DNA from 4 places in the Paenibacillus sp. FSL R7-0333 genome. Region 4 is predicted to be linked to each of the others. Evidence: predicted binding sites of a transcription regulator. Region 4 holds the regulator's gene; each other region holds the start of a gene.
What was found. Region 4 encodes Rex, which represses fermentation and respiration genes when NADH is low (regulators of the CRP and FNR family bind a similar motif). Its sites were predicted from a motif close to TTGTGAAATATTTCACAA; they were not measured.
Positions count from the first base shown of each region.

Region 1: a site for Rex is predicted at 1,598-1,615, ahead of MKY86_RS29435 (formate/nitrite transporter family protein). Genes of this name have one in related genera too.
Region 2: a site for Rex is predicted at 1,884-1,901, ahead of MKY86_RS31695 (cytochrome ubiquinol oxidase subunit I). Genes of this name have one in related genera too.
Region 3: a site for Rex is predicted at 1,916-1,933, ahead of MKY86_RS07295 (flavocytochrome c). Genes of this name have one in related genera too.

Region 1 covers NZ_JBBOBZ010000001.1:6,856,814-6,859,963, reverse strand. The annotation lists gene MKY86_RS29440 (FAD-dependent oxidoreductase) at 135-1,499, shown strand; gene MKY86_RS29435 (formate/nitrite transporter family protein) at 1,736-2,563, shown strand; gene MKY86_RS29430 (MFS transporter) at 3,037-3,150, shown strand, end outside.
Region 2 covers NZ_JBBOBZ010000001.1:7,365,719-7,368,868, forward strand. The annotation lists gene cydB (cytochrome d ubiquinol oxidase subunit II) at 1-377, opposite strand, end outside; gene MKY86_RS31695 (cytochrome ubiquinol oxidase subunit I) at 381-1,769, opposite strand; gene MKY86_RS31700 (cold-shock protein) at 1,993-2,223, opposite strand; gene MKY86_RS31705 (cold-shock protein) at 2,315-2,515, opposite strand; gene MKY86_RS31710 (S1C family serine protease) at 2,910-3,150, opposite strand, start outside.
Region 3 covers NZ_JBBOBZ010000001.1:1,784,068-1,787,217, reverse strand. The annotation lists gene MKY86_RS07300 (FMN-binding protein) at 79-438, opposite strand; gene MKY86_RS07295 (flavocytochrome c) at 464-1,894, opposite strand; gene MKY86_RS07290 (hypothetical protein) at 2,079-2,537, shown strand; gene MKY86_RS07285 (response regulator) at 2,684-3,150, opposite strand, start outside.
Region 4 covers NZ_JBBOBZ010000001.1:4,486,959-4,490,108, forward strand. The annotation lists gene MKY86_RS18940 (amidohydrolase) at 1-1,111, opposite strand, end outside; gene MKY86_RS18945 (redox-sensing transcriptional repressor Rex) at 1,101-1,751, opposite strand; gene dinG (ATP-dependent DNA helicase DinG) at 1,890-3,150, opposite strand, start outside.

The DNA of each region.
Region 1 (3,150 bases), 2.4 Mb from region 4:
CAATATAATCAGTGTATAAAGTGAAAACAATCACAAATGTAAAGTTGTATAAACGCAGTCAGTACAGCACTTTTTTACAGACGCAATCACAAGCCCTACTAAATAAGCTTTTCAACTTGGAGGAGGAAGAAATCATGAAAGTAGCAGTTATTGGATGTACCCACGCCGGAACGGCCGCCATTGTAAATACCGCACAGTTATACCCGGATGCACAGATTACGGTGTACGAGCGCAACGATAATATCTCATTCCTGTCTTGCGGCATAGCCTTATACGTTGGCGGTGTGGTCAAGGACCCGCAGGGACTATTCTATTCCTCCCCGGAACAGCTTGCCGCCCTGGGTGTGCTGACGAAGATGCGTCATGAGGTAATCAACATTGACACCGCCCGCCGGACCCTGAAGGCCCGCAACCTCGTCACCGGCGAGGAAATGGAAGATACTTATGACAAACTAATTATGACAACAGGTTCATGGCCGATTGTGCCTAAGCTCGAAGGAATAGAGATGGAGGGCATCCTGCTCTCGAAGAACTACAATCACTCCAACACCATTATCGAAGAAGCGCAGAAGGTGAAAAGAATTACTGTGGTCGGTGCCGGATATATCGGGGTCGAGCTGGTGGAAGCTTTTCAGATGAATGGCAAGGAAGTTACGCTGATTGATGGGGAAGACCGCATCCTGAGCAAATATCTCGATGAAGAGTTCACCGCACCGATCCAGCAGTCGCTTGAGGATCACGGCATTAAGCTGGCGCTGGGCGAGAAGGTCGCCTCCTTCGCTGGTGAGAACGGCAGAGTGACCAAGGTGATTACGAGCAAGGGTGAGCATGAGACGGATCTGGTGATTCTCTGCATTGGCTTCCGTCCGAATACAGAGCTGCTGAAGGGTCAAGTGGATATGCTGCCGAACGGCGCGATTATGGTTAACGATTATATGCAGACCAGCCTGCCGGATGTCTATGCTGCCGGTGACAGCTGCGCGATTCATTACAATCCAACGGGTAAACATGCATACATCCCGCTGGCCACCAACGCTGTGCGTATGGGAACGCTGGTTGCCCGCAATCTGGTCTCGAACACGATCCCTTACATGGGTACACAAGGAACATCGGGCATCAAGATCTACGAGGACAATATTGCCGGAACCGGACTGACTGAAGAGGCTGCTGCAGCCGAGGGAATGGATACGGAGAGCGTGATGCTGATCGACAACTACCGTCCGGAGTTCATGCCGACCTTCGAGCAGGTTCAGGTAAAAGTGGTCTTTGACCGTGCCACCCGCCGCATTCTGGGCGCGCAGATTATGTCCAAGATGGATCTGACGCAGTCGATCAATACCGTATCGGTCTGCATCCAGAATAAGATGACCGTGGACCAGCTGGCCTTCATCGACTTCTTTTTCCAGCCGCATTACAACAAGCCTTGGAATTTCCTGAATACCGCAGGCCTTCAGGCTCTGCCGAAACCGGCTGCCGTCAAAGAACCTGTACACGTATAAGAGCTGAATATTTTGCCGGAGCCCGCTTAGGGCTCTTTTTTTGTGAACTCTCGATGCAATGGCAGCGGGAATGAAAAAATTTTCCGTACAGCCAGCTTTTGTGGTAAATTTGACATGTCAGTGAAAACTTTCACGTGGTTTTTATGATAGTGACTTTTATCACGTAAATGTGATTGTGATCACGTTACAATGGCATAAAGGAACAAATTTTAAGTAATTAGAAGGGGATAGGAATCATGGCTTATAACAAACCGCAGGGAATCGCTGAGGTCACGGTAGAGAACGGAGTGAAGAAGGCGCATAATCCGCTCAGCACTGTACTTATTCTTGGTTTCTTGGGAGGAGCGTTTATCGCGCTCGGATTTTTGCTGGATATTCGTGTCATTGCCGGTGCGCCTGCCGAGTGGGGGTCCATTGCCAACTTCATCGGGGCTGCGGTATTCCCGGTCGGACTGATCCTGGTGCTGCTTGCGGGCGGGGAACTGCTGACAGGGAATATGATGGCGGTGCCGCTGGCTTTTATTGCGAAGAAGATTTCGTTCTGGGAAGTCATTAAGAACCTCGTGCTGATCACACTCAGCAACCTGGCGGGTGCCTTATTCGTCGCTTATTTCTTCGGTCACATCGTTGGTCTTACATCAGATGGCGTGTATCTGGAGAAGCTGGTAAGTATGGCGGAGCATAAGATCGATGCTACGTTCCTGCAGGCTTTTATCTCCGGGATCGGCTGTAACTGGCTCGTAGCGCTGGCGGTATGGCTGTCGTACGGGGCAGACAATTTCAGCGGCAAAATCCTCGGTATCTGGTTCCCGACCATGGCATTTGTAGCCATCGGCTTCCAGCACGTTGTAGCTAACATGTTCCTTATCCCTGCTGCGATCTTCGAAGGACATTTCACCTGGGGCCAGTATGTGGCCAACTTCGTTCCGGTCTGGCTGGGCAATCTGACGGGCGGCGCAATCTTCGTGGCTGCGGCGTACTGGATGGCTTATCTGCGCAAGGAGCCGGGTGCTGTGAGCCCAGCCGCAGGCGTACCTGCTGCTGGATTGAAGAAACACGCTTAATCTACAGATTTTGACCCGGTGTGAATCACATCGCTGGTCTGTAACATAGCTTGGCCTAAGCACTTCCTGCTTCTCGGCACCCTGCATCAAGGGATTCGTAGAGACAGGGAGTGTTTTTGTATCGGGGACAGCAGGATCATCCTCCGGACAAAACAAAATTCACCGTGCAATCCGATTCGGGGGAACGAAATCGGATCTCACGGTGAATAAAATAGGGAGTGTTTCATATGGATCATTACCCCGGCTTCCGGGGAACGAATCAGTGCGGGCAAGGTATTTTTCTTTACGTGTGAAAGAGCGGGGAATAGAATATACATATCGCTGCCGGCGGAGAGGCAGGATTGATTTTCAATAGGATAATTCCCTGGTTTCCCGCGATACAGCATTAACGCGTATGCTTGCCCCGCCCCCTGTTTTGGGATGATACTGGATGGATTAATGACAGCTATGTTACAGGGGATGACAGACAAGATATGAGATTCATGCAGGCCTATCCGAAGGAAATTAAAGTATTCTTGATTGCCAGTCTTATTAATGCTACCGGCAGTGCGCTGATGTGGCCGCTGGTTACAATGTATGTATTCGAT
Region 2 (3,150 bases), 2.9 Mb from region 4:
GGCAGGAAGCTTCCGAAGAAGATGCAGACATCCCAGGTTTTCTGCCACGCCTTGGAATCGCGTTTGCCTCTGAACTCGAAGGCGACACCACGGGCAATGAGCGCCAGCAGAGCAAATACAAACGGAATATAGAAACCGCTGAACAGCGTAGCATACCAATGCGGGAAGGCCGCGAACATGGCACCGGCGCCCGTAATCAGCCATACCTCATTCGCATCCCAGAACGGCCCGATCGAATTGATCAGTATCCGTCGCTCCGTATCATTCTTGGCCAGAATCTGCGTCTCCATCCCTACACCGAAGTCGAAGCCTTCCAGGAAGAAGAACCCGACGAACAGCACCGCAATCAGCAGAAACCATAATTCATTAAGTGACATGGGTTAGCCCTCCTTGTTATACGGATCGTGGGATTCACCGTGTTCGTTATCCATAGCATAAGGACCTTTTTTGATCACTTTGACGAACAGGCCGACTAGCACTGCACCCAATATGGCATAGATCGCGGTAAAAGAAATCACCGAGAACAGTACCTGTCCGCTGGTAATATTAGGTGATACACTGTCTTCTGTAGTCATAAGTCCGAATACAGTCCATGGCTGACGCCCGATCTCTGTCATAATCCAGCCTGCCGTGTTGGCAATCGGCGGAAGCAGCAGTCCCCAGAACATGAAGCGCATGAACCAGGTATTGGGTCTGTCCATCTTTTTACGCCACATGAGGTAGATCGCGTATACCCCAAACAGTATCATCAGCGAGCCTGCAGCCACCATGATCCGGAAGCTCCAGAAGGTTGTTTTGACCGGCGGAATATAATCTCCTGGCCCATAGGCCACTTCATACTCCTGCTGCAGCTCCAGCATCCCCTTCACTTCACCGGAGAATTTACTGTAGGACAGGAAGCTCAGCAGATACGGAACCTGAACTTCATTGCTGTTGGTCTGGTTCTTCACATCGATATTGGCAAACACCGTCCAAGGTGCCGGGTCGCCGCTCTCGCCCCACAGCGCTTCGGATGCGGCCATCTTCATTGGCTGTGTCTCTACCAGATATTGAGCCTGTGCATGTCCTGCAACCGCAACGCCGAATGATGAGATAACCCCTACAATTGCTGCAATCTCGAATGATTTTCGGAAAAAGGCAACGTCCTGCTTCTTAAGCAATTTGTATGCACTGATCCCTGTTACCAGGAAGGCGCCTGTAGCGTAAGCGGCAAGCACGGTATGCGGAAATTCCACCAGCAGCTGGCCGTTTGTAATCAGTGCGAAGATGTCATTCATCTCAGCACGGCCATTGTTCATCTGGAAGCCGACCGGATGCTGCATGAACGAGTTAGCCAGCAGAATCCAGAATGCCGACAGCATCGTTCCGAAGGCGACCAGCCAGATGGATAACAGATGAATCCGTTTGGATACCTTATCCCAGCCGAAGATCCAGATTCCGATGAACGTGGACTCCAGGAAGAAGGCCAACAAGGCTTCAATCGCAAGCGGAGCCCCGAACACATCACCTACGAAGCGCGAATAATCCGACCAGTTCATCCCGAACTGGAACTCCTGCAAGATCCCTGTTACTACACCTACTGCGAAGTTAATCAGGAATAGCTTCCCCCAGAATTGCGCCATTCTTTTGTACTCTTCATTGCCCTTTCTTACGTACATGGTCTCCATAATGGCAATTATGAGCGCAAGTCCGATCGATACTGGCACAAAGAAATAATGAAAAATTGTCGTCGACGCAAATTGTATACGTGACAGCAGTACTGTATCCATATTTCTCCCCTTCCTTCTCCCCATTTCGTTATGTCTATTTTGTCAAATTCCCATCACTCAAAGTGTGATAATTATCACATTATACGCCCCGTTTAGGCATAAAAAACAATAAATTTGTGACAAATATCACAATTTTGCATTTAAAAGCAAAAAAAATAAGACGGTTTCACCGTCTTGAAGGTGTCCTGCATATATAGTTGTCTTGACTCATAAAGGTATTGGTCTAGGTAATGGAAATACCTTTCTTAAGCGATTTGAGATCGCCATTTGAATTAAGCAATTGCGGCAGCATCTTCATGCTACGAACCATTGGGGAATGACAGAGACGGCAGGAAGGCGCATGTTCAAATGCGAAATTATCCCTCATCCATCCATTGCAATCCTCATTGGTACAGGCCCAAATTGCGGTATTTTCTTCCGGTACTTCCTCCAAAGGCTTTTTCCGGTAGTTCATTGCCGTTCCTCCCTTCCTTTATGTTGCAAGCAAGTGATGATAAAAAAAGACCGTCCCAACTTTCACAAGCGGGGACGGTACCTTCTATTAATTACAGTTTTACAACGTTTTCGGCTTGTGGTCCGCGGTTGCCTTGAACAACGTTGAATTCAACGCGTTGGCCTTCGTCCAAAGTTTTGAAGCCGTCGCCAGTGATTGCGCTGAAGTGAACGAATACGTCGCTTCCGCCTTCAACTTCGATGAAACCGAATCCTTTTTCTGCGTTGAACCATTTAACTGTACCTGTTTGCATGTGTGTTACCTCCACAAATTTAAATTAATATGTTCTTTTTATCTTCAGACAAAGAAAAAATTCACACATTGAGAAAGGTTGTAGCTTTGGTTGACAGCCCTTTTCAATGCGAGAATAAGGTATCAATGTAAGAACAATTTCATGTTACCACACCTTAATAACAAAGGCAAGCTGTTCTATCCTAATTCCTCCGTTTTTTCCCTTATAAGGACTACTTCCCAATGTAAGGGCTACCAGTCATAATAAATTGTAATATTTATACCCATTGCTACCAATTACCCCATTTATTTATTCTTGAAACAGCCCCGCCCTCTTCTTTTTTTCCTGAAAAGGACGGCTTGAACTGTTTCGGTAATCGTGACTGCCTCATTATTATATACGGCCATTTCCAATTTTATTCCTCTGGCTTCTCAAGAAGCTGGACTGTGGTCTGCTTCACTTCACCATTGCGGTAGAAGGTAATCTTCAGCTTATCACCGATCTTGGTATGATCGTACAGATATTTGCGCAGCGACAGCGTGGAGGTAATCGGCTTATCGTTGAACTTGGTAATCACATCGTTAAGCTGCAGACCCGCTTCCTTCGCCGGTCCCACAGCATCCAGAACCACAACCCCATCGGTTACTAGCGACGGA
Region 3 (3,150 bases), 2.7 Mb from region 4:
CGTTCTGCCGGAGACAGGAGGGCTGGGCTTGCTCGGGTGATATGACCACAACTCTTTTATAAGCAATTGAATGATGACTTACTGCTTCTTGGCCTGTTCCAGCGCCTGGGTCACCGCTTCAATAATTCCGCCGCTGGAGCCGGAAGCACCTGAGAGGGCGTCTACGCCTTCTGTGGTTTGCTTTTCAATAATTTCAGGAATCGTATTCTCCACGGCCGCATCGATCATCGCCTGCGTCTCCTTATGCTCCTCTACGGTAATAGCGTCGATCTTCTCATCCTTGATCTCTACCGCCACTTTAATATCACTCTTGACCCCTTTGCCCTTACCATCATATGTCCCGTCCACATACTTGCCGGAAGATGAAGAGCAGCCCGCCGTTAATACTGTTGCAGCCGCGAGGGCAGAGAACAGCAAGGTTTTTGTCCACTTGTGCATGAGTAATTCCTCCTTCTGAAAGTTCCTATTTCTTAAGTGCCTTCACAGCTTCATCCGCTGCAATCCGCCCGAAGGTAGTGATGTCTGCCAGTGCATTACCGCCCAGACGGTTCGCGCCGTGTACTCCGCCGGTTACTTCGCCCGCAGCATACAGCCCGGCAATGACCTGATCCTTGGTATCCAGTACCTGAGCCTGAGTGTTAATCGCTACTCCGCCCATGGTATGGTGGATTCCCGGTGTTACCTGAATTGCATAATATTTACCCTTTTCAAAAGACAGCTCAAGATCCGGCCGTTCAAACTCTGTATCCTTACCGGAAGCAACGAAGCCATTATACGTTTTCAGTGTATCCGCAAGTGCTTTGCCATCTACACCAATCTGTGCCGCCAATTCTTCAGGTGTTGCCGCTTCTTTGACCAAATCCATTCCAAAGTAAACCTCAGTTGCCTTCAGGTTCGCACGCAGTTCATCATTGAAGATCAGATAAGCTACTTTGCCGGACTGGGCCAGAATATTCTGGGACACAACATCGCGGGTCAGCAGTTCATTCGTGAAGCGCTTGCCTTCGCTATTGACCAGAATTGCACCGTCTCCGCGTACCCCTTCTGTGATCAGCACGCCTTGATTCGGAATGGTGGTCGGATGAATCTGAATCTCCTTCATGTCTACCAGCTTGGCACCGATCTTCTCTGCCATCGTTGTACCATCACCGGTTGCGCCCGGATGGTTAGTGGTGGAGAACCCTTCCAGCTTCGGCTGATACCCCTTGATCATGTCCATATTAGCTCCAAAACCGCCGGCCGCCAGAATAACGGAATTCGCACTGATCGTGTACTGCTTGCCATCCTTATCCGTCACCTTCACTCCGGTAACCACGCCGTCCTTATTCTTGACGATCTCATCGGCAGTCGTCCGCAGGCGCACATCAATTTTGTACTCCTCCAGCTTCTTCTTCAGCGCGACTACGATGAAATTCCCTGCTGCTTCTCCGCCTGCCGGACGGTGAATCCGGTTCACGCTTGCCCCGCCTGCGCGTCCCACCTCAGACAACTCGGCTCCATTCTCCTTCAGCCACTCCACCGAAGCCGCCGCGCCGTTCGTAAGCGTTCTGACCAGATCCGGGTTATTGAGATTCTTGCCGCCCTTCATGGTATCTTCGAAATGCAGCTCCGGACTGTCTTTGATACCAGCCGCTGCCTGATAAGGTGTTCCTGCCGCATTCAATCCGCCTTCCGCACGGACGGTGTTTCCTCCAAGCATAGGCATTTTTTCGACTAGTATCACCTTGGCTCCCTGATTATGCGCTTCAATGGCAGCAGTCATTCCCGCGCCGCCGCCGCCGATAATTACGATGTCCGTAGACTCCCCTTTGGTGCTGTTACATGCAGGCAATACCACCAGACTTGCCAGCAGCAGCCCCTTGCCCAGCAGGCTTCCCCATCTCTTTCTGTTCATTCTGTTCTCCTCCAATTGTAATTGTGCATATTTTCACAATCATCATAACCTGAAGGAGCGCTGACAAGAATATTTAGTAATTAAAGAAATGATAAAGTAAATAAAGGTAGTGAATTTGCTTGAATGTGTTTATAGATTTATAATTGGAGCTTATACAACCGTATCACTAGGAGGAGCAGAAACTATGGAAAAAAGCGAAAAATATTGGCTGGCCGGTGCTGTTCTGGCAGCAGCCGGTGTCTCCCTGATGAGCTACACCGCGAGCCGCTATACTTCATTCAAAAGAGTAGTTACCCGAACCGTCCGTCTGGAAGATATCGCCGCTCTGGAAATTACCCGCCTGTCTTCTGTTCCCGGTGAACAGAAGGACGTTGTGCTTACTGAGCCGGAAGCGATTAAGCAGATCTACGATGATTTCTCCGGCGTCCGCCTGATGAAATCCGCCCGCAATGTGAGCACAGACAACAAGTACAGCTATTACATTACCATTGTCCAGGCCGACCGGAAGCAGCGGTTCGACATTATTTTGAAGGGCAAGCATCACATGATTATCTATGACAATGACATGAACAACCCGCACCTGGTAGCCTATAAAATCATTAACGAGTTCAGTCCGCTGGCTCTGCAGCAGGCCTTCGATTGATTCTGCGCACGCTTATGTATGGCATAGCTTACTAACCTTCACAGCTAATGTGACGGCTATATGGAGTCATGGAACGCCTGGGGCAGCCTTGAGGCAACCGTGACTCCGTTTTAATTGTGCGGCCGGCTCCTTCCGGCCCTAGCTGCTTATAGATATTTACGGATAAGTTCATGCCCTTCAGGCCTCACCTTATACATATACACCGGCCTGCCTACCGCCCCGTAGCTAAGCTCCATCTCCAGAATCCCTGCCTCCGTCAGAAAAGCCAGATATTTGCGGACCGAGATCCGCGAGATGGGCGCATGGCTGCTGATATCCTCCGTAGAGAACACCGGGCTCTCCAGCCGGCTAATCGTGCTCCAGATGCTGTCCAGTGTGCCTTCGGCAAGCCCTTTGGGTAGCGGCAGGGCAGCGTACTTCTCCTCTTCCGTCCCGAGCGAATGCCGCAGCAGCTTATCCAGCTGCTCCTGGCTTAGATGCTCCTTGTGCATCAGCTTATAATCTTCACGATACGCCGACAGTGCCGCCTGAAACCGGGCAAACTCAAACGGCTTGATCAAATAATCCACGGCCCCGTTCTGCAGCGCTTTGCGGATGCTGGCATTGTCACTGG
Region 4 (3,150 bases):
TATCAAGTGCGATGAAGTCGGCCTTCATTCCTGCTGCAAGCCGGCCTACCCCGCTTAGGAAAATAGACTGCGCCCCGTACTCCGTAGCCATCAGAAGCGCCTCAGGAGCCGGTACCGCTGTAGGATCACCGCTTACGCCCTTGTGGATCAGAGCCGCCAGCCTCATCTCTTCGAACATATCCAGATTGTTGTTGCTTGCCGCACCGTCTGTACCCAGGGAGACCTTAATCCCGGCTCTCAGCAGTTCAGGAACACGGGCAACCCCGCTGGCCAGCTTCAGGTTACTGCCGGGGTTATGCGACACGCCAACGTTATGGCGGGCCAGAATCCCGATCTCTTCATCGTTCAGATGAACCCCGTGGGCAATGAGCGAAGGACGGGTGAACATTCCGAGCTTCTCCAGATGTGCGACCGGACGCAGGCCGTAGTCGGCCACGTTCTGTTCCACTTCATGGCGCGTCTCGGACATATGGGTGTGCATTGGCAGGTCTAGATCATGGGCAGCCTGCACAAACTTCATGAAAAACTCTGGAGGACAGGTGTACGGGGCGTGCGGTGAGAGCATGGTCGTAATTCTGCCGTCAGCCTTGCCGTGCCAGTTACGGGCAAAAGCAATCGCCTCAGCGAGCTTCGCTTGCTGTACCTCTTCCGGGCACAGCCCAATTACGCCGCGCATCAACACAGCACGAATACCAGACTGCTCGGTCACTTCCGCTACCCGGTCCATATGATCATACATATCGAGGAAGGTGGTTGTGCCGCCCTTCAGCATCTCCAGCACGGACAACGAGGTTCCCCAATATACATCATCACCAGTGAATTTCTCTTCCATCGGCCACATCTTCTCCTGCAGCCAAGACTGAAGCACCATATCGTCGCCGTATCCGCGCAGCAGTGACATTGCAGTATGACCATGGGTATTGACCAGACCAGGCATGAACAGCAGACGGCTGCCGTCTACGACCTGTGCGCCATCCTCCACTACCGGCTCAGCTTCACCTATGTAAGTAATCAAATCATTCTCCAGGGTCATGTACCCGCTCAGTACCGGCTTGTCACTGCCCGGAACCAGGAAGTGCCCATTCTTGATTATCGTGATCTTACTGCTCATCTTCAGCCTCATCCTTTCCATCATGCAAATAATAGGCCAAGCTCTGCAGATCTGTGGTGAAATCTGCGGCATGAATCCGGATATTGGCAGGCGTCTTGAGAATAACCGGTGCGAAGTTCAGAATCGCTTCGATACCGGAATCCACAAGAATATCAGCTACGTTCTGGGCTTCACTGTCGGGCACGGTAATAATCCCGATCCGGATGCCCTGCGAACGGATTGTACTGCTTAGCTCCTCCATCGGCTGCACAACCAGCGAGTTGATCTGCTGGCCCACCTTCGGCGGGTAGGCATCGAAGATGGCAGTAATCTTCATCGTATCCTTCAAGTAAGCGTTGTAGTTAGACAAGGCATGACCGAGGTTACCGGCTCCAACCAGTGCAACATTAATTTGCTGGTCAAGCTTCAGGATATGGCGGATCTTCTCAATCAGATAAGATACATCATAGCCGATGCCTTTCCTGCCAAAATCGCCGAAATAAGCCAAATCCTTACGGATCTGGGCGGGATTTAGGTCAAGCTTCTGGCCCAGCTCCTGAGAAGAGACTGTGGAGATTTCACGTTTTTGGAGATCGTTCAGGAAACGCAGGTACACTGGGAGCCTGCGCACGACGGCCTCCGATATTTTATCCGATTTCATGTATTCTCCTCCTTAAAAGTTGTGTTAGACCCGTACAATTATAGCAACCGTGCCCCGCCGCCTGCCGGAGTGGCAGGGCAGGCGGGAACGGATCTTCAGGTTAATCATGACTTATTAATAATAGCAATAGCAGAAGAATTAGGAAACCCCGCCGTCATCCAGCCATTCGGCAATTCTCGGGACCATCTGCTCGGTGAGCATATGCTCCATCTTGGGACCGGGGAGCGAGTACAGGAAGTACTTTCCATAATGCGATTCAATGACTCTGGTATCGTACACAATTACGATGCCCCGGTCCTGCGCCGTGCGGACCAGCCGCCCGAAGCCCTGCTTGAAGCGGATGACGGCCTGCGGCACGGACAGCTTCATGAACGGATTCTTCTTCTGTGCCTGAAGCAGCTCCGACTTCGCTTCTGCCAGCGGGTGATTTGGCGGCTGGAACGGCAGTCTGACAATCGCCAGGCAGGTCAATGCTTCTCCCGGGATATCCACCCCTTCCCAGAAGCTGCTGGTACCCAGCAAGACCGAAGCCGGGCTGTCCTGGAAGCGGCGGATCAGCTTGCTCCGGCTGCCGCCTTCCACACCTTGTCCGAGTACCGCGATATCCTGTGAGGCAAGTGCCTCCTTCAGCGGTTCATACACCTGGCGCAGCATCTTGTAGGAGGTAAACAGCACCAGCATCCGTCCCCGTGTTGTTACAGCTGTCTCGGCAAGGGAGTGCACGAGGGTGTCCACAAAGCGGGCATCCCCAATACTCCCCTTGACGCTCGGGAAGTCCCGGGGAATGACCAGGAGAGCCTGCTCACGATACTTGAATGGCGACGGAAGCAGTGCAGTCATCAGACGCCGCTGCTCTGCAGCTTCGCCAAGACCCAGGTTATCAATCATAAACTGGAAGGATTTATCCACGGATAAGGTGGCCGAGGTCAGGATAATGCTCTTCTTCTTATCGAAGAACAGCTCCCTGAGCTGGGTGCTGACATCTACGGGAACAGCATACATTTGCAGCGACTTGCCCTTATAATTGCCGCTTCCCTCCAGCCAATACACGATGTTCTCATCGTTCAGACTCATGAAGAAGCGGATCTGCTCTCTAATGGATGCCAGATCCTTGAATAACCCACCGATATCAGTCACAAGACTGTCTGAGGAGGATTGGCTGTCCGTGTCACGCATTTCACTGAGCATTTTGTCGCCCTTGCGGATGATATCGCTCAGACTGAGGTTCAGTGTATTCTCAAGGGCAGCCAGCTCCTCCCAATCCTTCGGCTTCTTGCCCGGCTGCAGGCGTGCCACCAGCTGGCCTGCTTCACCGGCCCCGGCATCGCTGCGCTCGGGCAGCAGGCTGAAGAGCCGGTCGCTGAGCGCATCCCAGGACTCCTTCACCGTCAGCAGATCG